2 regions of the Stenotrophomonas sp. CFBP8980 genome follow, and region 1 is predicted to be linked to the other one. Evidence: riboswitches for the same ligand, from Rfam matches in the RefSeq annotation. Region 1 holds a riboswitch; the other holds the start of a gene.
What was found. A riboswitch is a leader RNA that binds a small molecule or an ion and turns the genes downstream of it on or off. The one in region 1 is predicted to bind glycine.

Region 1 (15,596 bases):
GGTGTCTTCATCCAGGCCGGCACCGATCCGCAGCAGCAGCGCCAGGCGGATCAGTGGCTCCAGGTTACCCAGATGGGCCAATGGCCCCTGCCAGCGCCCGGTGGGGGTGTCGCGCAGTGCCTGGCGGGCTGCCAGCAGCGCCCAGAAGCGGGGTGGCCACTGGGCCATCGGCAGATCACTGGCCACTGCGGCGAACGCGCGCATGACCGCCACCAACGCCTGTTCGGCACGCGCCCCGTCACCGGTCTGCAGCTCGGCGACCACCAGGGCACGGCGCTCGACGCCACGTAGAAATGCCGACAACGCACCGGCCGCAGTAGGGGATAAAGAGGCGGACGCTGCCGTCATCGGGGACTCCAGGAATTCACGCGGAATGATAGCCGCTCCCAACCAGAGACGCCGAGGGCTTGCTACTCACAGGCGTTCGTGCTGCACGTTGTGCACAGCGTCAAGAAATCCTGCCGACACTCATGCCCAATCCCCTCCCACCTCATGTTTCAGCGGCATTTCACACTTAACTGATTGATTTTAATGATCAATATCATGTGGCTATTTTTTGACCATGCAAACATGAAGGCTGTCGGCATCGGCACTTGCCGTGTTCCACCCTCGCTAACACACAGACTTATCCACAAAAGATGTGGATAACCCTGAATCTCCAATGCAGTCCGATATTTACCTCTTGTTTAGACTGTCTTCACTGAGGATCGATGCTCCTGAATGCGGGCTGCGGTGGCCCCAAACGGGTCGGTACACTGCGCACCATGGATGCTCCCCTGCCCACCCTGCGCATCGCCCTGCCGGTCCCGTTGCCGCAGTTGTTCGACTATCTGCCGCCCGACGGTGCTGCACCGGAAACGGTCGTTGGCTGCCGGATCCGGGTGCCGTTCGGCCCGCGCGAGCTGGTCGGGCTGGTGGTGGAACAGGGCAGCGCGGAGCCGGCGCCCAGCCTGCGCCAAGCGCTTGACTGGCTGGATCCCGCACCGCTGCTGCAGGGCGAACTGTGGCAAAGCCTGCAATGGCTGGCACGCTATACCCACGCGCCGCTGGGCGAAGTACTGTCGACCGCCCTGCCCGGCCCGCTGCGGCACGGTGAGCCGCTGCCGGATACCCACCACTGGGGCTGGCAGCTCACTGCCGCCGGGCACGAACAGCGGAGCAGCCTGCGCGCCGGCAGCCGGCCGCGCCAGCTGGCCGAACTGCTGGGCGAGGCGGTGGTTGACGAAGACGTGATCGCGGCGCGGATGGACGATTGGCGCACGCCTGCGCGCAGCCTGGCCAAGCGCGGTCTGGCCGAGCGCGTGGCGCTGGCGGTGGCGCCGCTGCTGGCCAGCCCACTGGGCGGCCCCACCCTGAACCCGGAGCAGGCCACCGCGGTGCAGGCGATCACTGCCGCGCAGGGTTTCGCCCCGTTCCTGCTGGACGGCGTCACCGGCAGTGGCAAGACCGAGGTCTATCTGCAGGCCATCATCCAGTGCCTGGCCCAGGGTCGGCAGGCACTGGTGCTGGTGCCGGAAATCGGCCTCACTCCGCAGACCCTGGCGCGCTTCCGCGGCCGGCTGGGGATTGCCGTGCACGCCTTCCACTCTGGCCTCAACGACAACGAGCGCGCCCGGGTCTGGGCGTCGGCGTCGCGCGGCGAAGCGCGGGTGATCGTCGGCACCCGCTCGGCGATCTTCATGCCGCTGCCTGAAGCTGGCCTGCTGATCGTCGATGAGGAACACGACAACAGCTACAAACAACAAGACGGCATCCGCTACCACGCCCGCGATTTCGCCCTGGTGCGGGCCAAGGCGCTGGGCATTCCGGTGGTGCTGGGCAGCGCTACCCCGGCCATGGAGACCCTGCACAATGCGCATGCCGGCCGCTTCACCCACCTGCGGTTGAAGGTGCGTGCCGGCGATGCCATGCCGCCGCGCGTGCGCATCCTGGATGTACGCAAGCGTCCGCTTCGCGATGGTCTGTCACCGCAGGTGCTGGAAGGCATCGCCGAACACCTGCGCAACGGCCAGCAGGTGCTGGTCTTCAAGAACCGCCGTGGCTATGCACCGGTACTGCTGTGCCACGACTGCGGTTGGACTGCGCCCTGCCAGCGCTGCGATGCGCCGATGACCGTGCATGGCGCGGGCCGGCGCCTGCAGTGCCACCACTGCGGTGCGCGCCAGGCCGCCCCGCTGGCCTGCCCGGCCTGCGCCAGCCTGGCGCTGCAGCCGCAGGGGATTGGTACGGAGCGGCTGGAAGAACATCTGGTGCAGGCGTTCCCGGACGTGCCGGTGCTGCGCATCGACCGCAGCACCACTTCGCGCCGCGACGCGCTGGAACAACAGCTGGCGCGGCTCGGCGACCAGCCTGGCATCCTGGTCGGCACGCAGATCCTGGCCAAGGGCCACGACCTGCCCAAGCTGACCCTGGTGGTGGTGGTGGGCATCGACGAAGGACTGTTCTCTTCGGACTTCCGCGCCACCGAGAAGCTGGCCCAGCAGTTGATCCAGGTGGCCGGACGCGCGGGGCGCGCGCGTGACCCGGGGGAGGTCTGGCTGCAGACCCATCATCCCGGGCATCCGCTGCTGGAAACCCTGGTGAACGGCGGCTACCACCCCTTCGCCGCGGCCGAACTCAACCAGCGCCAGGCTGCCGGCTTTCCGCCGTTTGCCCACCTGGCGCTGCTGCGCGCCGAAGCGCAGCAGGTCGAGCATGCCAATGCATTCCTGCTCGCCGTGCGGGCGCTGGTGGGCGAACAGCCGCACCTGGAAGCGTTCGGGCCGATGCCCGCGCCGATGCCGCGACGGGCCGGTTACCAGCGCGCGCAGCTGCTGCTGTCCAGCGCACAGCGCCCCGCGCTGCACGCTGTGCTGGATCATGTGGCGCCCCTTCTGCAGGGCCTGCCGGAGGCCCGCAAAGTGCGCTGGTCGCTGGATGTGGACCCGGTGGATCTGTACTGACCGGCCATCGTTGGTGACGGCCCGCCTTGGGGGGTGACGACCGGCTCTGGTGGTGACGACCGTCTCTGGTGGGTGACGACCGTTGGTCGTCACGCCGCTGCGCTCGCCGAGCATGGCTCGGCGCTACCCCGCCATTGGCCGTCACGGCGCTTTTGGTAGTGACGGCCGCGGGCCGTCAATCCCGCGGGCGTACCTCAGCTCATCCCGGTCATCACGCCGCGCTGGTACGCCGGGCGTTCGCGCAGGCGTGCATACCAGTCCGCCAGGTGTGGAAGGTCCGGACGCTGGATCGGCATCTCGAACCAGGCGTACACCAGCGCACCCAACGGGATGTCCCCCATCGCGAAGCGGTCACCGGACAACCACGGCTGCTTCGACAGGTCGGTATCGGCCATCGCCAGCAGATCGCCGGCCTTGACCAGCGCGGCATTGATGCGGACCTCATCGCGATCAGCCGGTGCGGTACGCATCACCCCCCAGATCAGCTCGCTGTACAGCGGCGCCATCCGCGAGGTGGTCCAGTCCATCCACTTTTCACCGCGCGCACGCTCGGCCGCATCTTCCGGGTACAGCGTGCCCAGCGCATAACGCGCCGACAGATAGCGCACGATCGCATTGGATTCCCACAGCGGCAGGCCGTTGTCTTCGATCGCCGGCACCAGCCCGTTGGGATTCATCGCCTGGTAGTCGGCGGCCTGGGTGCCGCCGAAACTGCCGCCGACTTCGATCGACTCATATGCCAGTCCGATTTCTTCGGCACACCAAAGCACCTTGCGCACGTTGCTGGAATTGCGGCGGCCCCAGATCTTCAGCATGTGGTTTTCCTTGCAAGCAAACGTGCGCCGGCGTGGCGCGGGACCGCTACGATACGCCGGTCAGCCTACCGTGGTGTTGCCGGTCTTGGCGGCCCTTTTGGTCGCCTGCTTGGCCACCGGCTTCTTCGCCAATGCACGCACGTACGAAGACTTGCCGTCCTTCTTCATCTCGAACAGGCCGATGGCCGCCAGCAGGTCACTGAGCTTGCCGTAACCATAATTGCGCGGATCAAACGAAGCCTGGTTGCCGATCTGGCTGCCCACCGGCCCCAGGTGCGACCAGCCGTCCTCGCCTTCGGCCGAGGCCACCGCACGGCGCAGCAGGTTGACCAGCTTGGTATCGCTGCGCATTTCCGCACCGGTCTTGCGCGGCCGTGCTTCGCTGCCCGCCTCGCCGGTCTCGCCGGCCTCGCCCGTGGTCGCGCCTTCCGGATGGGCATCCGGCGGGCTGGTATGGGCCTGCCCCAGCGCTTCCAGGTAGGTGAATTTCGAGCACGCGTTGACGAACGGATCTGGTGTCTTCTTCTCACCGAAGCCATACACCTTGACCCCGTCGGTGAGCAGGCGCATCACCAGCGGAGTGAAGTCCGCATCGCTGGACACGATGGCGAATCCATCCAGGTTGCGGGCGTACAGCAGGTCCATCGCATCGATCACCATCGCCATGTCAGACGCGTTCTTGCCGCGGCTGTAGGCGAACTGCTGGATCGGACGGATCGCGTACTCGTGCAGCACCGCTTCCCAGCCCTTCAGGCTGGGACTTTTCCAGTTGCCGTAGGCGCGACGGACGTTGGCCACGCCGTGCCGCGCCACTTCGGCCAGCACCTCTTCGATCTTCGACGCGGGTGCGTTGTCGGCGTCGATCAACAGGGCAATGCGCTTTTCCGGCTCGGACATACCTGCTCCAGGCTGACGATGGTGTGCGGACAGTATGGTCCACACCGGCAGCAGCCCGTGTGACATGCGATCATCCCAACGCCCCCCTACTGGAGCCACGCGAATGACGCGCGAGCGCACCCCCCACCTGGTCATCGTCGGCGGTGGTTTCGCCGGCCTCTGGGCCGCCCGCGCCCTGGCCAGCGAGCGCATCCGTATCACCCTGGTCGATCGCCGCAACCACCATCTGTTCCAGCCGCTGCTGTACCAGGTCGCCACCGCCGGCCTGTCGGCACCGGACATCGCCGCGCCGCTGCGGCATATCCTCGGCCACCAGCGCAACGTGGAAGTGCGCCTGGGCGAAGTGACCCGCATCGACAAGCAGGCACGCAGCGTACATCTGGTGGATGGCACATCGCTGGAGTACGACACCCTGCTGCTGGCCAGCGGTGCCACCCACGCCTACTTCGGCCATGACGAATGGGCCAAGGATGCGCCCGGCCTGAAAACCCTGGACGACGCCATTGCCTTGCGCCGCAAACTGTTGCTGGCTTTCGAGCGCGCCGAGGCCGAGCCGGACCCGGAGAAGAAGGCCGCCTGGCTGAGCTTCGCGGTGGTCGGCGGCGGCCCCACCGGCGTGGAACTGGCCGGCACCCTGGCCGAAATCGCCCGCCACACCCTGCGCAACGAGTTCCGCCACATCGACCCGGCGTCGGCCAAGGTGCGGCTGGTGGAAGCCGGGCCGCGCGTGCTGTCCACCTTCCCGGACGTGCTTTCGTTGAAGGCCCGCCGGCAGCTGGAAAAGCTGGGCGTGGAGGTACTGACCGGCACACCGGTGACCTCCATCGACAGCCTGGGCTTCCAGCTGGGCGAGCAGTTCGTCCCCGCGCGTACCGTGGTCTGGGCCGCTGGCGTGGCCGCAAGCCCGCTCGGCGCCACGCTGGACACACCGCTGGACCGCGCTGGACGCGTGCTGGTGGAGCCCGACCTGACCCTGCCCGGCCACCCGGAACTGTTCGTGGCCGGTGACCTGGCCGCCCTGAGCCAGGCCGATGGCCGGCCGGTGCCCGGCGTGGCGCCCGCCGCCAAGCAGATGGGCAAGCACGTGGCCGACACCGTCCGTGCGCGCCTGCACGGCAAGCCGGCGCCGGGTCCGTTCAAATACGCCGACTACGGCAACCTGGCCACCATCGGGCGCATGGCCGCGATCGTGCACCTGGGCAAACTGCAGCTGTCCGGCGTGCTCGCGTGGTGGTTCTGGCTGGCCGCCCACGTGTTCTTCCTGATCGGCTTCCGCAACCGGATGGTGGTGCTGCTGAACTGGGCGGTCGCGTACTGGAGCTACCAGCGCAGCGCGCGGATCATTTTCGGCGACGTGAAACCGCCGAAGGACCCACCGCGCGGGTGACCGGCACACCCGCTACGCTCGCCGACCGTGGCTCGGCGCTCCGGGGTTGCCGTGGTAGCGCCGAGCCATGCTCGGCGGACGAAAGGCGGTGTTACAGCGCTTCGGTCAGCCACGCCAGCTTGCGCGCACGCGGCTGCTTTTTCAGCTGCCACTCCGCACGCGAGGCTTCGGCGCGGTCCGGGTACTGGCGCACCGCAAGGATCTGCAGCGGTGGGCGCGCACGGGTATAGCGCGCGCCCTTGCCTGCCTGGTGGGCGGCAAAGCGCGCCTGCACATCGGTGCTGATGCCCGCGTAATAGCTGCCGTCCCGGCATTCGAGCAGGTACAGGAACCAGGGCGTGTCGGGGCGGGCCATGCCGCGATTATCGCCCAGCCGCCGCCAGCGGCTACACTACGTGCCGGATGCAGGAGAGTGGTGCCACGCTGGCACCCGCCGAAGGCGCAGGCTCCCATGATCGCTCAGGCCGGTGGAATGGCATTCCACCAACCATGTATCTCAATCGCCGAGCTGGAGAGAGATCCGCAAGGATCCGCCGAAGGGGCACGCGGACTCATCCGCTGAACTCTCAGGCAAAAGGACAGCGGGAGCGGCACCGGTCACCTTCGTTCGTCGATGCGCCTGCATCGGTGGTGCGTATCGCGTGGCCGGCCCCACCGCATCCGGAGCCTGCACATGTTGCTGTCCATCATCTACCTGATCGCCATTTCCGCCGAAGCCATGACCGGCGCCCTGTCCGCCGGCCGCCGCCGCATGGACCTGTTCGGCGTGGTGATGATCGCCTGCGTCACCGCCCTCGGCGGCGGATCGCTGCGCGACATCATCCTTGGCCACTACCCGTTGGCCTGGGTGAAGCACCCCGAGTATCTCGGCTTCACCGTGTGCGCCGCGCTGATCGCTACCTGGGTGGCGCGCTGGATGCACCACTTCCGCCGCACCTTCCTGGTGCTGGACGGGCTGGGCCTGATCGCCTTCACCCTGATCGGGTGCGCGATCGCCCGCGATGGTGGCCATGCCACGCCGATCGTGTTGATCGCGGGCATGCTGACCGGTGCCTTCGGTGGTGTGCTGCGCGACATCCTGTGCAACGAAGTGCCGCTGATTTTCCAGAAGGAGTTGTACGCGATCATTTCGCTGCTGACCGGCGCGTCCTACCTGTCGCTTCTGCACTGGAACGTGGCCGACAACACCGCCATCCTGTGCTGCCTGGCCGGCGGCTTCGCACTGCGCCTGCTGGCGATCCACTATCGCTGGGAAATGCCGAAGTTTGTTTACCACGACGAAGTGCACTGAGACGAGTAGTGACGGCCGCTGGCCGTCACTACCATGACCAAGGTCATGCGGAAACCTGCCGCGCAATTGGCTACCATGGAGGCCCGTCGCGCGAGCGGCGGCATCCAGCCACGCTGCTTCTGCGGCCCCGCCAGACAACCCTCCCCACGTTGCCAGGCCTGCAGTGATGATCCTGGCGCAGCACTTCCCTGCGCCATCGCAGGGTGCAGGATGACCCATGCCGCTTGACCCACCGTCGCGCCCCCGCCGTCACCGCACGCTGCTGCTGGCAGCTTCCGTCATCGTGCTTGCGGTGCTGCTGGCATGGTGGGCATGGCCGCGCGCCGACGTAGTGGCAGACGATGCGGGCGGCCGCAAGCCGACCCCGGTACGCATCGCCCGCGCCAGCGCAGAACCGCTGCAGCTGCGGCTGAAGGCGATCGGCACGGTGACCCCGCTGCACAGCGTGGTGGTGCGCAGCCGCGTGGATGGCGAACTGCTGAAACTGCATTTCAACGAAGGCCAGCACGTGAATGCCGGCGACCTGCTGGCGCAGATCGATCCGCGGCCGTACGAGGTCCGACTGGCGCAGGCCCAAGGCACCCAGCAGCAGAACCTGGCCGAACTGGAAAACGCCGAACGCCAGCTTCGGCGCTTCGGCGAACTGCAGGCACAGAACTATGTTTCCGGGCAGGAGCTGAGCGACCAGCAGAGCAAGGTGCGCCAGCTGCAGGGCCGCCGCTTGAGCGACCAGGCCACCGTGGATGAAGCGAAGCTGCAGCTGCAGTACACCCGCATCACCGCGCCGGTGAGTGGACGCGTCGGCCTGCGCCGCGTGGATGTCGGCAACCTGATCCGCAGCAGCGATGCCGACGGCCTGGTGACGCTGGCGCAGACCGCGCCGATCAGCGTGCTGTTCACCGTGCCCGAACCGGAACTGCCTGCCCTGCTGGGCGCCGTGCGCAGCCAGCCCGTCTTGGCCGTGCAGGCCTGGGACCGCGAAGAACGCGCCGAACTGGGCCGTGGTGAACTGTCCAGCGTGGACAACGTGATCGATACCGCCACCGGCACGCTGAAGCTGCGTGCACAGTTCGCCAACGCCGACGACGCACTGTTCCCCAACCAGTTCGTCAACATCCGGCTGCAGCTGGGTGCGCAGGATGCGGTGGTGATCCCCGATGCCGCGGTGCAGTTCGGCAGCAAGGGCAACTACGTGCACGTGATCGACAAGGACGACAAGGCACAGCGCCGCGACGTGGTGCTGGGCCCGGCCGACGGCACGCGCGTATCCGTGCGCAGTGGCCTGAAGGCCGGCGAAAAGGTGGTGGTGGAAGGCATCGACGGACTGGAAGACGGCAGTGCCGTGCGCATCATCAGCGAGGACGCTGCGCAGGCCGGCGCATGAACCTGTCGCGTGCCTTCATCCTGCGTCCGGTAGCGACCACGCTGCTGATGGTGGCGCTGTTGCTGGCCGGCGTGCTGGCCTACCGGCTGCTGCCGGTGGCCGCACTGCCGCAGGTGGACTATCCGATCATCCAGGTCACCACGCTGTATCCCGGTGCCAGCCCGGAACTGACCACGCGGATGGTGACCGCGCCGCTGGAAAAGCAGCTGGGGCAGATTCCCGGGTTGAAGCAGATGTCCTCCACCAGCTCGGGCGGCGCGTCGGTGGTGACCCTGCAGTTCGACCTGGCCGTGTCACTGGGCGTCGCCGAACAGGACGTGCAGGCGGCGATCAACGCGGCCGGCGGCTTCCTGCCCGATGACCTACCGGTGCCGCCGGTCTACCGCAAGGTCAATCCGGCCGACACCCCGATCCTGACCCTGGCGGTGACCTCGCAGGGCATGGCGCTGCCGCAGGTGCACGACCTGGTGGACACCCGCGTGGCGCAGCGGCTGGCGCAGCTTCCCGGTGTCGGCCTGGTCAGCCTGGCCGGTGGCCAGCGCCCGGCCGTACGCATCCAGGTCAACCCGGCCGCGCTGGCCGCCAACGGCTTGGGCATGGACCACATCCGCACCGCCATTGCCGCGGCCAACGTCAACCTGCCCAAGGGCAGCTTCGATGGTCCGATCCGCGCGGTGATGCTGGATGCCAACGACCAGATGCGCAGCGTGGACGAATACCGCGCCCTGGTGCTGAGCTGGCGCGACGGCGCGCCGCTGCGGCTGGGCGACGTGGCCCACATTACCGACGGCGCTGAAAACCGGCAGCTGGCGGCGTGGTCGGGCACCACCCCGGCAGTGCTGGTGAACATCCAGCGCCAGCCTGGCGCCAACGTCATTGCGGTGGTGGAACAGGTACGCCTGCTGCTGCCGCAGCTGCAGGCATCGATGCCGGCCGGAGTGAAACTGGAGGTGCTGAGCGACCGCACCGAATCCATCCGTGCCTCGGTGCGTGGCGTGCAGAAGGAACTGGTGCTGGCGATCGGGCTGGTGGTGCTGGTGACGTTCGTGTTCCTGCGCAGCGTATCGGCCACGTTGATCCCCAGCATCGCGGTGCCGCTGTCACTGGTGGGCACCTTCGCGGTGATGCTGCTGGCCGGCTTCTCGCTCAACAACCTCACGCTGATGGCGCTGACCATTGCCACCGGCTTCGTGGTGGACGATGCCATCGTGATGCTGGAGAACATCGCGCGGCACCTGGAGGAAGGCGAGACCCCGATGAACGCCGCGCTGAAGGGCGCGCAGGAAATCGGATTCACGCTGATCTCGCTGACCGTTTCGCTGATCGCGGTGCTGATCCCACTGTTGTTCATGGCCGACCTGGTCGGCGCGCTGTTCCACGAATTCGCAATCACGCTGGCGGTGGCGATCGGCATCTCGCTCCTGGTCTCGCTGACGCTGACCCCGATGCTGTGCGCGCGCTTCCTGCGGCCCGGCGCGCACAGGCACGAGGGTGCCGGCGGGAGGAAGGGCGACATCTTCGACCGCATCATCGCCCTCTACGACCGCCAGCTGCAGTGGGTGCTGCAGCGCCAGCCGTTGATGCTGGTCGCCACCGTGGCCACCCTGCTGCTCACCGTGGCGCTGTACCTGGCCGTGCCGAAGGGGTTCTTCCCGGTGCAGGATGCCGGCCTGGTGCAGGGCATCAGCGAAGCGCCGCAGGCCATTTCCTTCCAGGCCATGCGCCAGCGCCAGCTGGCCCTGGCCACGGCGATCGAGCAGGACCCGGCGGTGGCCAGCCTGTCCTCTTACATCGGCGTGGACGGCAACAACGCCGCGCTCAACACCGGCCGGCTGCTGATCGAACTCAAGCCACATGGCGAACGTGGCGGCGACGCCGGTGACATCGCCAGCGTGATGGCGCGCCTGCAACAGCGCGTAGCCGACATTCCCGGCATCACCCTGTATCTGCAACCGGTGCAGGAGCTGGGCATCGAAGACCGCATCAGCCGCAGCCAGTACCAGTTCACCCTGACCAGCCCGGAGCTGGACACGCTGCAGCAGTGGACGCCGACCCTGCTGCAGGAACTGCGTGCTTCGCCGGCCCTGCGCGACGTGGCCAGCGACCTGCAGATGCAGGGCCGGCAGGCGCGCGTGGTGATCGACCGCGATGCCGCCGCGCGGCTGGGCGTGTCGGTGGAAGCGGTCGCCGATGCGCTGTACGACGCCTACGGACAGCGCCAGATCTCCACCATCTTCACCCAGGCCAGCCAGTACCGCGTGGTGCTGGAAGCCGACCCGGCCCAGCAACCCGGGCCGGAGGCGATCGCCGGATTGCGCGTGCGCAATGCGCAGGAGCAGACCGTGCCACTGGGTGCGGTGGCACGCATCGAACAAGGCCCTGCCCCGCTGCTGCGCAACCATGTCGGGCAGTTCCCGGCCGCCACGCTGTCGTTCAACCTGGCCCCCGGCGCCTCGCTGGGCGAGGCAGTGGCCGCGGTGGAAGCGGCGCGCACCACGGTCCAGCTGCCCGCCAGCATCGAGCTGCGCCTGCAGGGCGCGGCGGCGGCGTTCAACGGCTCGCTGTCGCGCACGCTGTGGCTGATCCTGGCCGCGGTGGTGGTGATGTACATCGTGCTGGGCGTGCTCTATGAGAGCTTCATCCACCCCATCACCATCCTGTCCACCCTGCCCTCGGCCACGGTGGGCGCGCTGGCCGCGCTGTGGCTCAGCGGACGCAGCCTGGACCTGATCGCGGTGATCGGCATCATCCTGCTGATCGGCCTGGTCAAGAAGAACGCGATCATGATGATCGACTTCGCGCTGGACGCGCAGCGGACACGCGGCATGGCCCCGCGCGAAGCCATCCACCAGGCCGCGCTGCTGCGCTTCCGGCCGATCCTGATGACCACCCTGGCCGCCCTGTTCGGCGCGGTGCCGCTGATGCTGGCCACCGGCTCCGGTGCCGAACTGCGCCAGCCGCTGGGCTGGGTGATGGTCGGCGGGCTGCTGGTCAGCCAGGTGCTGACCCTGTTCACCACGCCGGTGATCTACCTGGCGTTCGATCGCCTGCAGCGACGCCGTCCTGCCGCCCGCGTGGACGCCACCACCGCAGGCGACGAGGCCGACGCATGAACCTGGCCGCGCGCATCGCCCAGGCCTGCGTACAGCGGCCGGTGGCGACCCTGCTGCTGGCCATGGCACTGGTGCTGGCCGGCCTGATGGCGCTGCGCCTGCTGCCGGTGGCGCCGCTGCCGCAGGTGGATTACCCGGCCATCGAAGTCAGTGCCAGCCTGCCCGGTGCCTCGCCGGAATCGATGGCCTCCACGGTGGCCACCCCACTGGAGCGCGCGCTCGGCAGCATCCCCGGCATCACCAGCCTGGAGTCATCCAGCTCGCAGGGACAGACCGGGATCGAACTGGAGTTCGTGCTCGGCCGCAACATCGACGAAGCCGCGCGCGAAGTACAGGCGGCCATCAACGCCGCGCGCGGGCAGCTGCCCAGCGGCATGCCGGGCATGCCCGAATACCGCAAGGTCAATCCCTCGCAGGCCCCGATCCTCGCGCTGGCACTGACCTCGGACGTGCTCTCGCCCGGCCAGCTGTATGACATCGGTTCCACCGTGCTGGCGCAGAAGCTGTCGCAGGTACCGGGCGTTGGCCGAGTCCACGTGGGCGGCAGTGCGTTGCCGGCGGTGCGCGTATCGCTGGATCCCAACGCACTGAACCACTCCGGGCTGGCGCTGGATGACGTGGCCCAGGCCATCGCGCGTGCCAATGCGATGCGTCCGCTGGGTGCGCTCGGCAACGACGCGCGGCAATGGCAGCTGGAAGCACCGCTGCAGCTGCGCGAGGCCGCGCAGTACCGCGACCTCGCGCTGGCCATCAAGGACGGCCGTCCGCTGCGGCTGGGCGATGTCGCGCAGGTCGCCGACGGCGTGGAGGACCGCTATTCCAGTGGCTTCCACAACGAACGCCCGGCGGTACTGCTGATCGTCAGCCGCCAGCCCGGCGCCAACATCATCGCCACCGTGGATGCCATCCAGCAGCAGCTGCCGCAGCTGCATGCGCTGCTGCCGGCCCACGTGGACATGCAGCTGGTGATGGACCGCTCGCCGGTGATCCGCGCCACCCTGCACGAAGCCGAACTGACCCTGCTGCTGGCGATCGTGCTGGTGGTGCTGGTGGTGCTTGGCTTCCTCGGCCACTGGCGCGCGGCGCTGGTGCCCAGCGTGGCGATCCCGGTGGTGCTGTTCGGCACGCTGGCGTTGATCGCGCTGCTCGGCTTCTCGCTCAACACCCTCTCGCTGATGGCGTTGATCGTCGGCGCCGTGCTGGTGGTGGACGATGCGATCGTGGTGCTGGAAAACATCGCCCGCCATCGCGAGCTGGGCGCGGACCGCTGGCAGGCCGCGATCCGCGGCGCGGGCGAAGTCGGCGCGACGCTGATTTCGATGAACCTGGCGTTGGCGGTGGTGTTCGTCTCGATCCTGTTCATGGATGACTTCGTCGAGCGCCTGTTCCGCGAATTCTCGCTGACCCTGGTGGCGGCGATGGCGGTATCGGTGGTGGTGGCGCTGAGCCTGGTGCCGATGCTGTGCGCCCGCCTGTTCACCGATGCCGAGCACGCGCCATCACGCTGGCAGCGCGCCAGCAATGCGCTGTTCGAACGCGTGCGCGACGGCTACCTGCGCACGCTGGACCGGGGCCTGCTGCGCCTGCGCTGGCCGCTGCTGGCCTTCGTCGCGGTCATCGCGATCAACGCCTGGCTGTTCCAGAAAGTGCCCAAGGGCATGGTGCCGCAGCAGGACACCGCGCAGCTGCGCGGCTTCGCGCGCGGTGACGACGGCCTCTCGTTCCAGGCCATGCAGCCCAAGATCAGTGCCTACCGCCAGTTGCTGCTGGACGATCCGGCGATCGAGGACATCATCGGGTACATCGGCGGCGGCATGGGGGTCAACAACGCCTTCATCATGATCAAGATGAAGCCGCTGGCCGAGCGCAAGGTCTCCAGCCAGCAGGTCATCGACCGGCTGCGCGCGAACCTGCCGCCGCTGCCGGGCGGCAACCTGTACATGTGGGTCGACCAGGACATCCGCCTGGAAGGGTCCGGCGACAGCGGCAACCAGGAGCTGCAGCTGATGGCCGCCGACCTGGCCCCGCTGCGCGAGTGGGCACCCAAGGTCAGTGCCGCGCTGAAGGCGTTGCCGGAGCTGGTGGACGTGGAGGCGCAGGGCGAAGCCGGCATGCGCCAGGTAGTGCTGGACATCGACCGCGAAGCCGCCGCGCGGCATGGCGTTGACCTGCGCACGATCGCCACCGTGCTCAACAATTCCTTCAGCCAGCGCCAGGTCGCCACGCTGTACGACAACCTCAACCAGTACCGGGTGGTGATGGAGCTGGACCCGCGCCATACCCAGGACCCGACCACCCTGCAGCAGCTGCAGGTGCTGGATGGCGAGGGCCGGCGCATTCCGCTGTCCAGCATCGCCAGCTGGCGCTATGGCATGGCCTCGGACCGCGTGTCGCACAGCCAGCAGTTCGCCTCGATCTGGATCGAGTTCGCGCTGGCACCGGGCGTGGGGCTGGAACAGGCGGTGACCGCCATCAACGGCGCGATGGCCGGCTTGATGCTGCCGCGCACGGTGCAGGCCAAGCTGTCCGGCGAGGCGGCCGGGCTGGAGCAGATGCGCGCGCGCCAGTTGTGGCTGCTGCTCGGCGCCACGCTGGCGGTGTACCTCGTACTGGGCGTGCTGTACGAAAGCTTCCTGCAGCCGCTGGTGATCCTGTCCACGCTGCCGTCGGCCGGCGTCGGCGCGCTGCTGGCGCTGCTGCTGTTCAACAACGAATTGAACCTGATCTCGCTGCTGGGCCTGTTCCTGCTGGTGGGCGTGGTGATGAAGAACACCATCCTGCTCGTCGATTTCGCGCTGGCCGGGGAGCGGCGCGGGCTGAGTGCGCACGATGCGGTGCTGGAAGCGGCGCGCCTGCGCCTGCGGCCGATCCTGATGACCTCCGTTGCCGCATCGCTGGGCACCCTGCCGTTGATGCTGGGCGGTGGCGAAGGTTGGGAACTGCGGCGCCCGCTGGGCATCGCGATAGTCGGCGGGCTGCTGGTCAGCCAGCTGCTCACCCTGTACACCACGCCGGCGATGTACCTGGCGCTGGCCAGGCTGCGCAGGGTTCCGGCCTGACCCGAACGGACCTACACCGCGTACGTCGCCTCATCCCACTTCGGCGCCCGCACCGCCTCGTCGTCCCAGCGGATGATCTCCATCTGCAGCAACCGGCCGTCTTCATCGGCGAACAGGATGATGCTCAGCGCCTCGCCATCGGCGTCGGGCACCTCGATTTCCACCGGATAGGGATAATCGCCGGGCGGCGTTGGACGCGCATGGCCGGCCAGCACGAAGCCCACCAGCAACGTGCTTTCATCCACCGCCATCGCAACGCCCACATCCACGCGCAGCTGCGCTGCCGGTCCGGCAGGCAACACAGCGGCGACGGCCTCGATCAACAGGCGTTCGTGTGCTTGCAGGGTGCGTAATGGACTGGCGATGTCAGGGGATTGCATGCGCTGCAGGATACGCGTGTTGGTGTGCACCGCACTTGCCTCGGTAGCGCCGAGCCATGCTCGGCGTCACCCGCTGACAACCGTTGAATCCCAGGAAGAAACCCGCCCCCCGGCGATGGACCTGGCGCCGGGTCATTGCCCAGCGCCAGGCGCATCGCCGGTGCGGCTGCGGTGGCTGCCAACTCCGCCAGCCACCGCTGATGACGGCGCGCCCCCGCAGGCAGCAGCCGTCACCCACACCCGTTGCACTGCTCAGGCGGCTTCGGTTTGTGCTTCTTCGGACATCGCCGCGATCGCTCCACGGCGCTCACGCACGGCCGCCGCCAGT
Region 2 (15,596 bases), on a different contig from region 1:
GCCGCGCGGCTTCACCGGTTCGAACCGCAGCGTCCAGCCCAGGTGTTCGCACAGGCGTGCGACCAGCTCCAGGCCGATGCCGCCGTGTTCGTTGCGCAGCCCGCGCGCCATCCGCGCGTGGATCGCGGCGATCTCCTCCGGGCTCATGCCATGCCCGGGATCGCGCAGGGTCAGCACGCCATGCGATGAAAGCTCCAGCTGGATGTTGCCACGCCCACTGTTTTCGATGGCGTTGCGCAGCAGGTTGCCGATCGCCGCCTGCACTACCGCAAGCGGTGCCACCAGGTCCACCGGCGCAGCCTGCAGGCTCACGGTCAGGTCCTTGTCGCCCAGCAGGTGGCGATGGTCCTCGATGATCTGCGGCAGCAACGGGGCCAACGCGATGCGTTCGGCACGCGCGGCCAGCCGCGCCGGATCGCGCGCCAACACCAGCAGCAGTTCGATCAGTGCCTCCATGTCTCCTGCGGTGCGTTGCACGCGCAGTATCTGCTGGCGCGCACGCTCGGGCAGGCCGGGCTGTTCCAGCGCCAGCTCGGCTGCCCCGGTGATCACCGCCACCGGCGTACGCAGCTCATGGCTTGCGGTGCTGATGAACACCCGTTCGCGCTCGACGAACTGCTCGTTGCGCGCCAGGTAATCGTTGAGGGAATCGGCAATGGTGTGCAGCTCGGCGCTTCCACGCGTATCCACGACGATGCGCTGCCCCGGCGCCCCCGGCTTCAGCGCGGCGATATCGCCGGCCAGCAGGCTCAAGGGGCGTACCACCCGCTGCATGCCCAGGCGCGCCATGATCACCGTGACGATCACCATCACCAGCCCGGCCAGCAGCACCCAACGCGTGGCGAACTGCTCCAGCGCTTCGAAGTCGGAGATATCCAAGGCCAGTGCCACCCGGCCCATGGTGTCGGTCTGCCGCACCATCACCGCCGCCTTGCGCTCGCCGATCGGGATGCCGTCATGCAGCCCGGGGTGCAGGCCGCGCAGCGTTGCCGGGGTCCCCGGCTGATCCAGACGGAACAGGCTGAGCGTGTCTGAATCCTGCCAGCGATAGTCCGGATCGCTTTTGCTGTGCAGGATGATGCTGTCCAGCTCGGAGTTCAGCAGCGCGCGCCACGCCGCGTGTTCGGCATGTTCATGCACGTTGTTGCCCACGCCGAACACCGCCAGCGAAATCAGCGCAAGGTAGGTCAGCAGCCAGCCCAACACGCGCCGATACAGGGGGGCGGGCCTAGAGGCCATCGATGGCCTCTGCTTCCTGCACGGCCAAGCGATAGCCGACCCGCGGCAGGGTATGCACCAGCTTGCGCGCGAACGGTCCGTCCACGCTGCGGCGCAGTTCGTAGACGTGGGATCTGAGCAGGTCGCCATCCGGGGGTTCATCGCCCCACAATGCGAACTCCAGCTGCTGCCGCGTCACGGCGGCGGGACTGGCACGCATCAGCACTTCCAGCAGCTTGCGGCAGGCCGGATACAGGCGCAGCGCCTGGCCTGCGCGCTGGGCTTCCAACGTGGCCAGGTCCAGCACCAGGTCGGCCACCTGCAGGCGTCTGCGTGGGTTGCGCCCCTGCGCGCGCAACACCAGCGCGTCCAGCCGGACTTCCAGCTCGGGCAATGCGAAGGGCTTGGTCAGGTAGTCATCGGCGCCGGCGCGGAAGCCGGCGATCTTGTCCGGCAGTTCATCGCGGGCCGTCAGCATGATCACCGGCACTTCCGAGGCGTGTTCGGCGCGCAGGCGACGCAGTACTTCAGGGCCCTCCATGCGCGGCAGCATCCAGTCCAGGATCAGCGCGTCGTAGACCTGCGTGGTGGCCAGGTGCAATCCGGTGATGCCGTCCGGCGCTACGTCCAGCACATGCCCGCGCGACTCGAAGTAGTCGAACAGGTTGGCGACCAGTTGCCGATTGTCCTCGATCACCAGCAGACGCATGCGCGTATCCCTCCCGTAGTTCCCTGCATGGTAGCGCCGCCGATGTCGGAATCCCGTGCCCCCGCGCTTCCGACGAATTTCCCACGCGCCCGGGTGGATAGTCCGGCTTTACCCGGACGCTCCCCCTTTGTCGCTGTCTTCCTTCCCTTGCGGGCGCTGGCGCCTGCCCCTGCTCTGGCTGCGCAGACAGAACTGGGCCTGCTGGCCTGGCGGGAGCAGAACCTGCTGCAGGCGGATCGGAAGGTACGCGAGTTCGGCTTGAAGCGCCCGTGGGACCTGCAGTGGCGTGATGCGGGCCGCTGGCCTGCTGCTGCACCGCAGGCACGCTGGCTGCTGGTGCAGGATGCGGCGATGAGCCCCTGCGTGGATACCGCGCAGGTCATCGACATCGGCATGTCCAACCGCAACCGGTGGCGACTGGTGCCGGGAACCGCATGGTCCAGCGGCTGTCATGCGGCGATGATCGGCGCCAGCAACGCCGAAGAATGATCGAAAGCGCCACGCATTCGCGCTTTAACCAAAGGCGAACGGGGCTCCGATTTTTCTCCGACAGCATGCTCCCTAGCATGGCCGAGGATCCTCAGATGGCCTCGACCATGCACCGCACCGCTGTTCCCGGATATTCGCTCCTACGCGTTCGGCAGATCGCAGGCAGCGGATTCACTGCAGGCCATCTTTGGTTGCCCTTGATCGCCGCATCCCTGCTTTTCAGCGTGCTGGTGCTGGTCGGCGACCAATGGATCGCCGACCGCATTTTCGCGATGGAAGGCCACCAATGGCTGCTGCGCGAGGCGTGGATGACCAGCACGCTGATGCACAAGGGTGGCAAGTGGCTCAGCGCCGCCGCTACGCTCATGGTGCTGGTGCTGTGTCTGTACCAGTGGCGCCAGGGCAAGGATCGCCGCCTGCGCTGGGCCCTGTTGCATCTGGTACTGGCCATCGCGCTGGGCACCGGCGCGGTATCTCTGCTGAAATCACTGACCCACATGGACTGCCCTTGGGACCTCGTGCGTTACGGAGGCGAGCGCCCGTTCGTCGGCCTCCTGCAGGCCCGCCCCGCCGTCCTGCCCGCCGCGGCCTGCTTTCCCGCCGGCCAGGCCAGCGCGGGCTATGCGTGGGTCAGCCTGTACTTCTTCGCGCTGCTGTGGCGCCCGGCCTGGCGCTGGCGCGGGCTGGCCGTCGGCCTGCTCGCCGGCATCGCGCTGGGGTTTGCCCAGCAGCTCCGCGGCGCACATTTCATGTCGCACGACCTCGCCACCCTGACCGTCTGCTGGCTGCTTTCGCTTGGCCTTTATGCACTCATCCGCGGCTACCTGCAGCGCCCGGCCTCTCGCCCGGTGGGCGCGCGCGCATGAATGCCAATGTCGCACGCACACTGCGCCTGCCTGCCATGGCTTGGCTGCAACGGCGGCCCCGGCTCTCCAGCGAAGCGCTGATCGCGCTGGCCAGTCTGTTTTTCGCCATCGCCGGCAATAGGCTGTTCTGGACCAGCGCGATGGCCACCCATCCCGGCAGCCTCCGCTATGCGCTGTCGCTGCTGCTCCTGCTGCTGGGCACGCATGCCTTCCTGCTTGGCCTGCTGGTCTGGCGCTGGAATGCCAAGGTGGTGGTCAGCGCGCTGCTGATGCTGACGATGCTGGCTTCCCACTACATGGGCCTTTACCACATCTACCTGGACGCGGACATGCTGCGCAACGTGCTGGCCACTGACCGCCGCGAAAGCAGCGAACTGCTGACCGCCTCGCTGGCCGGTCCGTTGCTGCTGGGGCTGGTGCCCACGCTCGCGGTCTGGCGCCTGCAGCTCACCGAACGGCGCTGGACCGACGCGCTGTCGTGGCGGGCGGGATTCCTGCTGCTGGCGGCCTGCGTTGCCTTGGGCGGCGCACTGCTGTCGTTCCAGGAGATTTCCGCCTTGATGCGCAGCCAGCGCGAAGTGCGCTACCTGGCGACCCCGGCCAACGTCCTGCTGGGATTGCCCCGTGCGCTGCGCGGCGACAACCCGGTGCAGCGCGCGCCCAAACTGCCGATTGGTACCGATGCCCAGGTCCTGGCACGTGCGTCGGGCAGCAGGCCGCGACTGCTGCTGGTCGTCCTCGGCGAAACCGCGCGTGCGCAGAACTGGGGCCTGAATGGCGGCGCGCGCCAGACCACCCCGGAGCTGGCGCAGAAGCCGGTGATCAATTTCCCCGACATGCATTCCTGCGGCACAAGCACCGAGGTGTCGGTGCCCTGCATGTTCTCGCCCTGGGGGCGCGGCGACTATGACGAGAAGAAGATCCGTGCGCACCAATCGCTGCTGCATGTGCTGGACCACGCCGGCATCGGGGTACTGTGGCGCGACAACCAGTCCGGCTGCAAAGGCGTCTGCGAAGGGCTGCCGTTGCAGTCACTGGCTGATGCAACCACGCCGGGGCTCTGCGCCAACGGGCGCTGCCTGGACGAGATCCTGCTGCAGGACCTTCCCCAACAGGCGCGCGCGAAACCCGGTGACCGGGTCATCGTGCTGCATCAGCTGGGCAACCACGGCCCTGCCTACTTCGAGCGCCATCCCCCGCGGTTCCGCCGCTTCACCCCCACCTGCGATACCGTCGACCTGGGACGTTGCACCCGCGAACAGATCGCCAACAGCTACGACAATGCGCTGCTGTACACCGACCACGTGCTTGCCCAGGCCATTGGTACGCTGCAGGGAATGGAAGACTACGACACGGCGATGATCTACGTGTCCGACCACGGGGAATCGCTGGGCGAGAAAGGTCTGTTCCTGCATGGGATTCCATACGCAATCGCCCCGGAAGAGCAGACCCATGTCCCGATGACGATGTGGTTCTCGCCTTCGTTCGCGCGCAACCGCGGGCTGGACCTGCAGTGCGTGCGCCAGCGCGCTGGCCAGTACACCGACCACGATGCGCTGTTTTCGTCTGTGCTCGGATTGATGCAGGTACGTACGGCCCTGTACGCGGCGCAGCGGGACCTGTTTGCCGCTTGCGAGGGGTGATCATCGGCAGGCGCCTCCGGCGCCCCCGACCTCTGCCCCTTGCGGCAGCGGGCCCGGCCCACTAGCCTTCAGCGGTCGTTCACCGCCCAAGGACCACCCGTGAAACACCGTCATCTCCTGCTGGCTTCGGCAATCGCCGCCGCCACGCTGTCGCTGGTCGCCTGCAAGAAGGAGCCCTCCCCGGGCACCGGACCGGCAACCGCAACCGCGCCGGCCGGCGAAACCGCCGACCAGTTCGTGGCCCGCATCAATGCCGAATACAAGGCCGCGTACCCGGAGATGACCTCGGCGCAGTGGTTGTCCTCGACCTATATCAACAGTGATTCCGAGCGCGTGGCGGCCAAGGCCAACGAGCGCTCCTTGACCCAGCTCAACAGCTGGATCGAACAGGCAGCGAAGTTCGAAGGTCAGCCGATGTCCGATGACAGCAAGCGGGCCCTGCAGCTGCTCAAGCTGATGTCGTCGATGCCCGCCCCACGCGACCCGGCAAAGCTGGCGCAACTGACCCAGATCGCCACCCGCATGGAAGGCAGTTATGGCGCCGGCAAGTACTGCACCGATGCCAACGATCCGAATTCCTGCCGCCAGCTGGGCGACCTGGAGCAGGTGCTGTCCAGCAGCCGCGACTACGACCAGCAGCTGGATGCGTGGCAGGGCTGGCACGGCACCACCAAGAACATGCGTGGCGACTACCAGCAGTTCGTCGGCCTGGTGAACGAAGGCGCCAAGGGCCTGGGCTTCGCCGATGCCGGACAGATGTGGCGCAGTGGTTATGACATGCCGCCAGAGCAGATCGGACCGGAAACCGACCGCCTGTGGGAACAGGTCAAGCCGATGTACGAGCAGCTGCACTGCTACGCACGCGGCAAGCTGGATGCCACTTACGGCAAGGACAAGGCCGAAGTGGGCAATGGCCTGATCGCTGCCCACCTGACCGGCAACATGTGGCAGCAGGACTGGTCCAACCTGTGGGACCAGCTGCAGCCGTACCCGGGCGCCGGCAGCCTGGACATCACCGCTGCGCTGGAAAAGCAGTATCAGGGCAACCTCAGCGGCGCGCTGGCCAAGGCCGGCAGCAATGCCAACGTGGAAGGCCTGTACAAGGCGCAGCGTGAAGCCGAACTGCGCACCGCGCGGCAGATGACCGAACGCGCGCAGGACTTCTACGTGTCGCTGGGCATGCCGGCGCTGCCGAAGTCGTACTGGGAAAACACCCAGTTCATCAAGCCGCAGGACCGCGACGTGGTCTGCCATGCCAGCGCCTGGGACATGAACATGGACGGCGATGTGCGCACCAAGATGTGCATCAAGCCGAACGAAGAGAACTTCACCACGATCTACCACGAGCTGGGCCACATCTATTACGACCTGGCCTACAACCCGCTGCCGCCGCTGTTCCAGGGCGGTGCCAACGATGGCTTCCATGAAGCGATCGGCGACACGATCGTGCTGGCGATGACGCCGAAGTACCTCAATTCCATCGGTCTGGTCGACAAGCCCGAAGAGAGCCGCGAAGCGGTGATCAACAACCAGATGCGGATGGCACTGTCCGGCGTGGCCTTCCTGCCGTTCGGCCTGATGATCGACCGCTGGCGCTGGGGCGTGTTCGATGGCTCGATCACTCCGGACAACTACAACAAGGCCTGGTGGGACCTGAAGGCGCGTTACCAGGGCGTTGCCCCGCCGACCACCCGTGGCGAGGAGTTCTTCGATCCGGGCGCCAAGTACCACGTGCCGGGCAACACGCCGTACACCCGTTACTTCCTGGCGCGCATCCTGCAGTTCCAGTTCTACAAGGGCCTGTGCGATGCATCCGGCTACAAGGGTCCGCTGCACGAGTGCAGCTTCTACGGCAACAAGGAGGCCGGGCAGAAGTTCTGGTCGATGCTGAGCAAGGGCGCCAGCCAGCCGTGGCAGGCCACGCTGAAGGAACTCACCGGCGGTGACAAGCTCGATGCCGGCCCGATGATCGAGTACTTCACCCCGGTCAATGCCTGGCTGAAGGAACAGAACCAAGGGCAGGTCTGCGGTTGGCAGGCCAGCGCCGCGGCACCTGCGGCACCGGCCGCGCCTGCACAGCGCTGACCCTGCGGTGGCGCCGGGCACGGCTCGGCGCTACCCTCCTGATGCCGGTAGTGACGGCCGCTGGCCGTCACTACCTGCCGCTGCGCTCGCCGAGCATGGCTCGGCGCTACCTCCGGACTCCATGCAACGCCTGATCAGTTGGCCTTGCCGGCCGCCATCTTCGCGGCAAGCGCGTCCTTGAACTCATCGAAACTGAGCCCCTGTGCATTGGCCTCGGCCTGCGCGGCGTCGCGCAGCGCGTCCGAGTACACCAGACGCACCGGCGTGCCCTTGCGTTCGTGCAGCTCACCGGCCTGCATGATCAAGGCCAGCACCTGGGCGGCACTCTCACTCTGGCCGGCGATGCGGCCATCCATGCCCAGCACCCATTCGCCATCGCGCCGCACGATGCCGGCCAGCAGCGTGCGCTGCTGGTCGCGCAGTTCGGCGTGCGGCTCGACCGGCGAGGCGTTCGCGGCTTCGCGGTTGGCGGCCTGGGTTTCGCGGCGCCGGCGGATGTCACGGCGCAGTTTGGAGGTGGTCGACATCAGGGGCTTACGGTCAATCGGGCCGGCAAGGATACCGCACGCCACGCGCGGACCTGCTTCACGGCGGCCCCTCGCCCGTGGCCACCCGCAGCGCCTGCTCAGCGCGCTCGCGCCGGTGTTCCCGATACCAGAACACGAAGCCCACCGCGAAGAAGGCCGCCTGGCCCAGCGCCAGCTGCAGCGGCGAATGGCTGAGCAGCGGCGACACCAGCCCGGCCACCAGAGTGCTGACCATCAGCTGCAGGAAGGCCTGCAATGACGAGGCCAGCCCGCGCTGGTGCGGATACATGTCCAGCACCGCCAGCGCCAGGATCGGGAAGATCAGCGCCATGCCCAGGCCACCGATGAAGATCGGCAGCACCGCCCACGGCAGCGCCAGCTGCGGGGCCATGGCAACGTAGCCGGTGTTCAGCACGGCCGAAACCGCACAGCAGATGAAGCCGATGCTGACCTGGCGCGTCGGCGTGGTACGGCCGGCCATGCGCCCGGACAGGAACGAACCGGCCGTCATGCCGCCGATGGTCGGGATGAACAGCCAGGCGAATCCGCCTTCGCCCAACCGCAGGTGCTGCATCACGAACATCGGCGCGGAGGCGATGTAGAGGAAGATGCCACCGAAGTTGATGCTGCCGGCCAGCGCCAACCGCATGAAGCGCGGGTTCGAGCCGATGCGCAGGTAGTCGCGCACCAGCCCGCGCGGCGACAGCGGCGTGCGCGCGTCGATCGGGTGGGTTTCCGGCAGGAAGCGCGCGGTAGCCACCAGCAGCAGCAGCGAGAACACCACCAGGAACCAGAAGATCAGCGGCCAGCCGGCACCGCTGAGCAGGATCCAGCCGCCGATGATCGGCGCGATGGCCGGCGCGATGCCGAAGATCATCGACACCTGGCTCATCAACCGCTGCGCATCGTGGCCGTGGTACAGGTCGCGGATCACCGCGCGGCCTACGATCATGCCGACGCCGGCCGACAGGCCCTGCAGCGCGCGGAACATCAGCAGCGTGGTCAGGTCGGTGGACAGCGCGCAGCCGACCGAGGCGCCCACGAACACCACCAGCCCGCCGAGGATCACCCTCTTGCGCCCCCAGGCATCGGAAAGGGGGCCGTGGGCCAGGCTCATCAGCCCATAGAACAGCAGGTAGACGCTGACGGTCTGCTGCACCGCTACTTCATCCACCCCGAGCCGCTGCGCCAACTGCGGAAATGCCGGGAAAATGGTGTCGATGGAGAACGGGCCGAACATCGCCAGGCCTGCAAGCAGCAGGGCCAGACGGCGGGTCGAAGGCGAGGCGGCAGTCATGGGAGCGTCCGGAGGATCCGCGCAGGCCATGCGCGGCGGGCGCCCGGTCCGGCCCAGGCAGGACAGGAAAGCGGCGCCGGATGAATACGAGAATGGCGCCATGATAGGCCGTTGTCCGGCCCATTACCATGCGATCCGCGCCGAATCCGTCCGGTGGGTCGCACCGCATTCAGCCGTGTGTATCGGCCCGCCGCGCCCCCGGCTTCCACGCGGGCCGCTATAATCGACGGGCAACAAGGTGGGAGAAGCAGGACACCGCTGCCGAAGGCGCAAACGCCCGTAATCGCTCAGGCCCGTGACCACCCGCATCAAAACTCTGGAGAGACCGGTTCGATCCGGCGCCGAAGGGGCACGAAGCCGCGCACACGCGCGCTTCCAAACTCTCAGGCAAAAGGACAGAGGGGCGCCCCGCAGGCTGCTGATCGGCAGCCTGCCCACGTGCGTGCCCTTTCCCGACGGATCCTTCGCCATGTCCCAGAACACCCCTTCGTTGCGCGAGCTTGAACACCACAACGCGTTCGTCGAGCGCCACATCGGCCCCAACGATGCGGAGATCGCGCAGATGCTGAGCGTGGTCGGCCATGCCTCGCTGGATGCGCTGACCGACGCCATCGTGCCAGCCCGGATCAAGTCGCCGGCGCCGCTGGCGCTGCCCGAATCGATCACCGAAGTGCAGGCACTGGCCAAGATCCGCGCCATCGCCGACCAGAACACCGTGCTGCGCAGCTTCATCGGACAGGGCTACTACGGCACCCACACGCCGAACGTCATCCTGCGCAACATCCTGGAAAATCCGGCGTGGTACACCGCCTACACCCCCTACCAGGCCGAGATTTCCCAGGGCCGCATGGAAGCGCTGATCAACTTCCAGACCCTGTGCGCGGACCTGACCGGCATGGAAATCGCCAACGCCTCGCTGCTGGACGAAGCCACTGCGGCGGCCGAAGCGATGACCCTGGCCAAGCGTTCGGCCAAGTCGAAGTCGGACACCTTCTTCGTGCATGACGCGGTGCATCCGCAGACGCTGGAACTGCTGCGCACCCGCGCCGAACCGCTGGGCATCGTGCTGCGCGTGGGTACCCCGGCCGAAGCGCTGGAAGCGGAGGCCTTCGGCCTGCTGCTGCAGTATCCGGACACCTTCGGCCAGGTGGCCGACCACAAAGCGCTGGTCGATGCCGTGCACGCCCGCGGCGGCCTGGTCGCGGTGGCGACCGATCTGCTCGCATTGACCCTGCTGGCCGCCCCCGGCGAATGGGGCGCGGACATCGTGGTCGGCAACAGCCAGCGCTTCGGCGTGCCGTTCGGCTTTGGTGGCCCGCATGCCGCCTTCATGGCCTGCCGCGATGCCTACAAGCGCTCGATGCCGGGCCGCCTGATCGGGGTCTCCATCGATGCACAGGGCAACCCCGCCTACCGCCTCACCCTGCAGACCCGCGAGCAGCACATCCGCCGCGAGAAGGCCACCTCCAACATCTGTACCGCCCAGGTGCTGCTGGCGGTGATGGCCTCGATGTATGCGGTGTACCACGGCCCGGACGGGCTGACCCGCATTGCACGCCGCACCCACCGCCTGGCCGCGATCCTGGCCGCTGCGCTGCGCAGCAACGGCGTGGCCGTCGGCAGCGACTTCTTCGATACGCTGCATGTCACCGGCATCGACGCCGCGGCCATCCACGGCGCCGCGCGCGCGGCCGGCTACAACCTGCGTGCCATCGACAGCAGCTCGGTCAGCATCAGCCTGGACGAGACCGCCACCCGCGAAGATGTGATCGCGCTGGCCGCGGTGTTCGGCGCACAGGCCGACGTGGATACGCTGGACAGCAGCACTGCCGACGCCATCCCTGCCGCCCTGGTCCGCCGCAGCGGATTCCTGACCCACCCGGTGTTCAACACCCACCACAGCGAGCACGAACTGCTGCGCTACCTGCGTTCGCTGGCCGACAAGGACCTGGCGATGGACCGCACGATGATCCCGCTGGGTTCGTGCACCATGAAGCTCAACGCCACCGCCGAAATGATCCCGGTGACCTGGCCGGAGTTCGGCAACATCCATCCGCTGGTGCCGGCCGACCAGGCCGTGGGCTACAAGGCGCTGATCGAAGGCCTGGAAGCGATGCTGGTGGAATGCACCGGCTACGACGCGGTCAGCCTGCAGCCCAATTCCGGCGCGCAGGGCGAATACGCCGGCCTGCTGGCAATCCGCGCGTATCACCGTTCGCGCGGCGATGACCATCGCGATATCTGCCTGATCCCGGATTCGGCGCACGGCACCAACCCGGCGTCGGCGCAGATGTGCGGCATGAAGGTCGTGGTCACCAAGACCGATGCAAACGGCAACGTCGATGTCGACGACATCCGCCGCAATGCGGAAAAGTACAGCGACCGCCTCGCCGCGCTGATGGTCACCTACCCGTCCACGCACGGCGTGTTCGAGGAAGAGATCGTGGAGATCTGCGAGATCATCCACCAGCACGGCGGCCAGGTGTACACCGATGGCGCCAACATGAACGCACTGGTCGGCGTGGCCAAGCCCGGCAAATGGGGCTCGGACGTGTCGCACCTGAACCTCCACAAGACCTTCTGCATCCCGCACGGCGGCGGTGGTCCCGGCGTGGGTCCCTGCGCGGTGAAGTCGCACCTGGCCCCGTTCCTGCCACGCGTGCTCGGTGGCGAAGGTGATGTCGGCATGGTCTCGGCGGCATCCTTCGGCAGCGCCTCGATCCTGCCGATCAGCTGGATGTACATCACGCTGATGGGCAGCGAAGGCCTGCGCAAGGCGACCCAGGTCGCCCTGCTCAACGCCAACTACATTGCCACCCGCCTGGCCCCGCACTTCAAGACCCTGTACACCGGCCGCAACGGGCTGGTGGCACATGAGTGCATCCTGGACGTGCGCCCGCTGGAAAAGACCAGCGGCATCGGCGCCGAGGACATCGCCAAGCGACTGATCGATTTCGGCTTCCACGCGCCGACGCTGAGTTTCCCGGTCGCCGGCACGTTGATGGTGGAGCCGACCGAAAGCGAATCCCAGCACGAGCTGGATCGCTTCATCGACGCGATGATCCAGATCCGCGAAGAGATCGCCGCGATCGAAGATGGCCGCCTGGAGCGTGAGGACAATCCGCTGAAGAACGCACCGCACACGGCCACCGCAGTAACCGCAAGCGAGTGGACCCACGCCTACCCGCGCGAACTGGCGGCGTTCCCGCTGGCCAGCCTGAAGCAGTCCAAGTACTGGCCGCCCGTGGCCCGGGTGGACAACGTGTACGGCGACAAGAACGTGATGTGCGCCTGCATCCCGGTCGATGCGTACAAGGATGACGAAGTCGACGCCTGATCGGCCTCCCGGGGCATCCACGGTCAGCCACAAGGCCCGCGCAAGCGGGCCTTGTGCGTCATGGGCAGTCGTTCGCCATCGCCATCATGCAGAACGACGACAAACAGGCGCGCAGGCCCCTGACGGGTGCGCACCTGCTTCCCTGATGGGTCTGATGCGGCGGTAGCGGGACGATGCTGGCACGTTCCGGCGCGACAGCCCGGAACGGCCCCGCATCAATCGGGGGCACGTCCGCTTCCTGCAGCGCAGGAAGCCTCTCCTCACCAGTGGAGACATTCCATGAAACGCATCAGAACATTGCCCGCCATCGTCCTGCTCGCCGGGTTCCTTGCCGCGCCGGCCGCCCTTGCGCAGAACAACGCCGAACAGCGCGGCATCATCGACTGCGGCATTCAATATGCAACCTGCATGATCACCCAGAACATCTTCACGTGTTCAGCGGAATTCGCTCTGTGCATGCTGGGCGGTGGCGGTGGCAGCGGCTCAGCCGCCATGGACCGCCGTGACTGACGGCGTCCCAGGCGTAGCGGTACGGATCGCTACGCCTTCATGGCCGCTCAGCCTGCGCTGCTGCGAAGTCGCCGCGCGGTGGCGCTGCAGCCGGCAATGAACAAGGTCAGCACCACCATCGACAGGAACTGCAGGCGGGTCTGGTCGCCGTACAGCAGCAGCGCGAAGATCAGCGCCAGGATGCCCAGCGCCAAGGCCGTCAACCAGGGGAAGGCGGCCATGCGGAACGGCAGCGACACACCGGCGCGGTCCGCCCGCCGACGCAGCACGAGCTGCGACAGCAGCGACAACGTCCACACCAGCAGGCAGGTGGAACCGACGATGTTCAGCAGCACCGGCAGCACCCTGTCCGGAAACAGCAGCTCCATCACCGTGGCGGCAAAGCCGAACAGGACGCTTGCCAGCACCGCCAGCACCGGTACCTGGCGACGGTCGGCCCATCCCAGCATGGATGGCGCTTCATGGCGCTGTGCCAGCGAGAAGATCATCCGCGACGCCCCGTACAGATTGGCATTGAGCGCCGATAGCAGGGCGATCACCGCAACCAGCGTGATGGCCGTCCCGGCGCCAGGGATATTGGCCGCTTCCAGCACGGCGGCGAACGGCGACTTCAATGCCTCGCTGGTCCACGGCACCACCGCGATGATGACGCTCAGCGAGCCGATGTAGAACACCAGGATGCGCCATGCCACGGTGCGGATCGCGCGCGCGATGCTGCGCTCGGGATCCTCGGTTTCGGCCGCGGCGACCGCCACGATCTCGGTGCCGCCAAAGGCGAAGATCACCACCAGCAGCGCCGCGCCCACGCCGGCGAGCCCGGTCGGGGCAAAGCCGCCATTGCCGGTGAAGTTGGACAGGCCCGGTGAGGTCGCATCCGGCAACCAGCCCAGCAGAAGCGCCGCACCGATGGCGATGAAGCCAAGGATCGCGGCCACCTTGAGGATCGCGAACCAGAACTCGAACTCACCGAAATTCTTCACCCCCAGCAGGTTGATGGCGGTGAAGAACAGCATGAACGCCAACGCCGCCATCGGCACCGACAGCCCGGTCCATACGGTAGCCAGCAGGCCGGCCGCGCCCACCGCTTCGGCGGCGATCACGATCACCAGCTGCACCCACCACAGCCACCCGACGGTGGCACCGGCGGTCGGCCCCAGGGCGTCGGCGGCATACACCGAAAAGGCGCCGCTGGTGGGCTTGTTGGCCGCCATTTCGCCCAGCGCGTTCATCACGATGATCACCAGCGCACCGGCCACCAGGTAGGACAGCAGCACGGCCGGGCCGGCCAACTGCACGCCGACACCGGAGCCGAGGAACAAGCCGGCGCCGATGGCACTGCCCAGCCCCATCATGATCAGCTGGCGGGGCTTGAGCGCATGCCCAAGGCGGGTGGTTGAAGCAGGAGCGGCAGACGTCGGGTTGGCGGGCATCGAAGGACACTGTGTGCGGCAACAAGGCCGTCACATTACCTTGTCCAGCGCGCCGGTGGGATAGGCCGGATGGGCTGCGGGCTCAGCCGCCGGCCAGTTCGGTGATGCGGGCCCGGTAGGCGCGCGGGGAAACCCCCGCCTCCGCCTTGAACTTGCGGGTGAACGCGCTCTGGTCGCTGAAGCCGCAGGCCTGGCCGATGCTGGCAATGCTGTCGTTGCCATGCAGCAGATGCATGGCCATCTGGATCCGCAACCGGGTAAGCACCTGCTGTGGGGTCATCTGGAACACTTTGCGAAAGCTGCGCTCCAGCTTGGACAGCGAGAACCCGGTGATGTCCAGCAGGGTCTGCATGCGCACGTTTTCGGCGTAATGCGCATTGAGGTGCGCCAGCGCCAGCCGCAGGTGCTCGTACTGCGCGCCCAGGCTGTGCTTCTGGCCGAGATCGCGGGAAATGCCGATCAGCCCCTTGATCTCTCCCTCAACGACGAGCGGACGCTTGCAGGTCAGGCACCAGCCCGGTTCGCGGTTGGCGAACAGGTGCAGTTCCATCAGGTTTTCGATCACCGCCCCGCCGATCACCCGCGCATCCTGGTCGGCGTAGTCCGCGCTCAGTCCGGTCGGATAGATCTCCGCCGCGGTGCGGCCGATGACCTCCTTGCGCGATTTCAACCCGAGCCGGCGCAGCATGGTCTGGTTGATGTGGGTGTAACGCCCCTCGCAGTCCTTCATGAAGAACAGCACGTCCGGGATGGCGTCGAACAGGGCTTCGATGTCGGCAGGTTCAACACGCATGGACACAGCATAGCCGACCGCCGTTTTCCCTGCGCACTCACCTGGCCGGGACCCGGGGTTAACACCTGTGCCTCCACAGTCAATGGGAGCACCCCGCCAATCCCCCAGGAGATCCCTCGATGGCCGCCAGCAAGCCCACCGGCAAGCGCGCACCCGCCCAGCCCACGTCGTCGTCATCACCGCCCAGCGAAGCGCTGGAGCAGCGCGGCCAGGGCGATGAACTGCACCAGCTGGCCGGTGGCTCCCACCCGGTCCTCACCAGCAACCAGGGCATTCCGGTTTCCGACAACCAGAACTCACTGCGTGCAGGGCCGCGTGGCCCCAGCCTGCTGGAAGACTTCCTGCTGCGCGAGAAGATCACCCACTTCGACCACGAACGGATCCCGGAACGCATCGTGCATGCGCGCGGCAGCGCTGCCCATGGCTACTTCGAGCTGACCCGTTCGCTGGGCAAGTTCACCCGCGCGAAGGTGCTGACCGAAGTCGGCGTCAAGACGCCGGTGTTCACGCGTTTTTCCACCGTGGCCGGCGGCGCGGGCTCGGTGGACACCCCGCGCGACGTGCGCGGATTCGCGGTGAAGCTGTATACCCCTGAAGGCAACTGGGACCTGGTCGGAAACAACATCCCGGTATTCTTCATCCAGGATGCGCTGAAGTTCCCCGACCTGATCCACGCAGTGAAGATGGAGCCG

Region 2: another riboswitch for glycine. It lies ahead of gcvP (aminomethyl-transferring glycine dehydrogenase); the one in region 1 lies ahead of SOM47_RS02870 (trimeric intracellular cation channel family protein).

Annotation. Positions count from the first base shown of each region.
Region 1 covers NZ_JAXCXF010000001.1:638,468-654,063, reverse strand. Annotated here, with positions in the region: gene SOM47_RS02900 (hypothetical protein) at 1-348, opposite strand, end outside; gene SOM47_RS02895 (primosomal protein N') at 765-2,942, shown strand; gene SOM47_RS02890 (glutathione S-transferase family protein) at 3,137-3,757, opposite strand; gene SOM47_RS02885 (NYN domain-containing protein) at 3,818-4,654, opposite strand; gene SOM47_RS02880 (NAD(P)/FAD-dependent oxidoreductase) at 4,758-6,041, shown strand; gene SOM47_RS02875 (GIY-YIG nuclease family protein) at 6,133-6,396, opposite strand; glycine riboswitch at 6,437-6,527, shown strand; glycine riboswitch at 6,540-6,633, shown strand; gene SOM47_RS02870 (trimeric intracellular cation channel family protein) at 6,715-7,332, shown strand; gene SOM47_RS02865 (MdtA/MuxA family multidrug efflux RND transporter periplasmic adaptor subunit) at 7,550-8,716, shown strand; gene SOM47_RS02860 (multidrug efflux RND transporter permease subunit) at 8,713-11,829, shown strand; gene SOM47_RS02855 (efflux RND transporter permease subunit) at 11,826-14,888, shown strand; gene SOM47_RS02850 (DUF6984 family protein) at 14,900-15,298, opposite strand; gene SOM47_RS02845 (3-deoxy-7-phosphoheptulonate synthase) at 15,521-15,596, opposite strand, start outside.
Region 2 covers NZ_JAXCXF010000002.1:66,696-82,291, reverse strand. Annotated here, with positions in the region: gene SOM47_RS06400 (sensor histidine kinase) at 1-1,239, opposite strand, end outside; gene SOM47_RS06395 (response regulator transcription factor) at 1,229-1,927, opposite strand; partial or broken gene SOM47_RS06390 (hypothetical protein) at 2,102-2,416, shown strand; gene SOM47_RS06385 (phosphatase PAP2 family protein) at 2,524-3,282, shown strand; gene SOM47_RS06380 (phosphoethanolamine transferase) at 3,279-4,925, shown strand; gene SOM47_RS06375 (M2 family metallopeptidase) at 5,025-7,010, shown strand; gene SOM47_RS06370 (hypothetical protein) at 7,145-7,537, opposite strand; gene SOM47_RS06365 (multidrug effflux MFS transporter) at 7,596-8,834, opposite strand; glycine riboswitch at 9,141-9,243, shown strand; gene gcvP (aminomethyl-transferring glycine dehydrogenase) at 9,304-12,171, shown strand; gene SOM47_RS06355 (hypothetical protein) at 12,451-12,681, shown strand; gene SOM47_RS06350 (amino acid permease) at 12,729-14,111, opposite strand; gene SOM47_RS06345 (AraC family transcriptional regulator) at 14,194-14,904, opposite strand; gene SOM47_RS06340 (catalase) at 15,024-15,596, shown strand, end outside.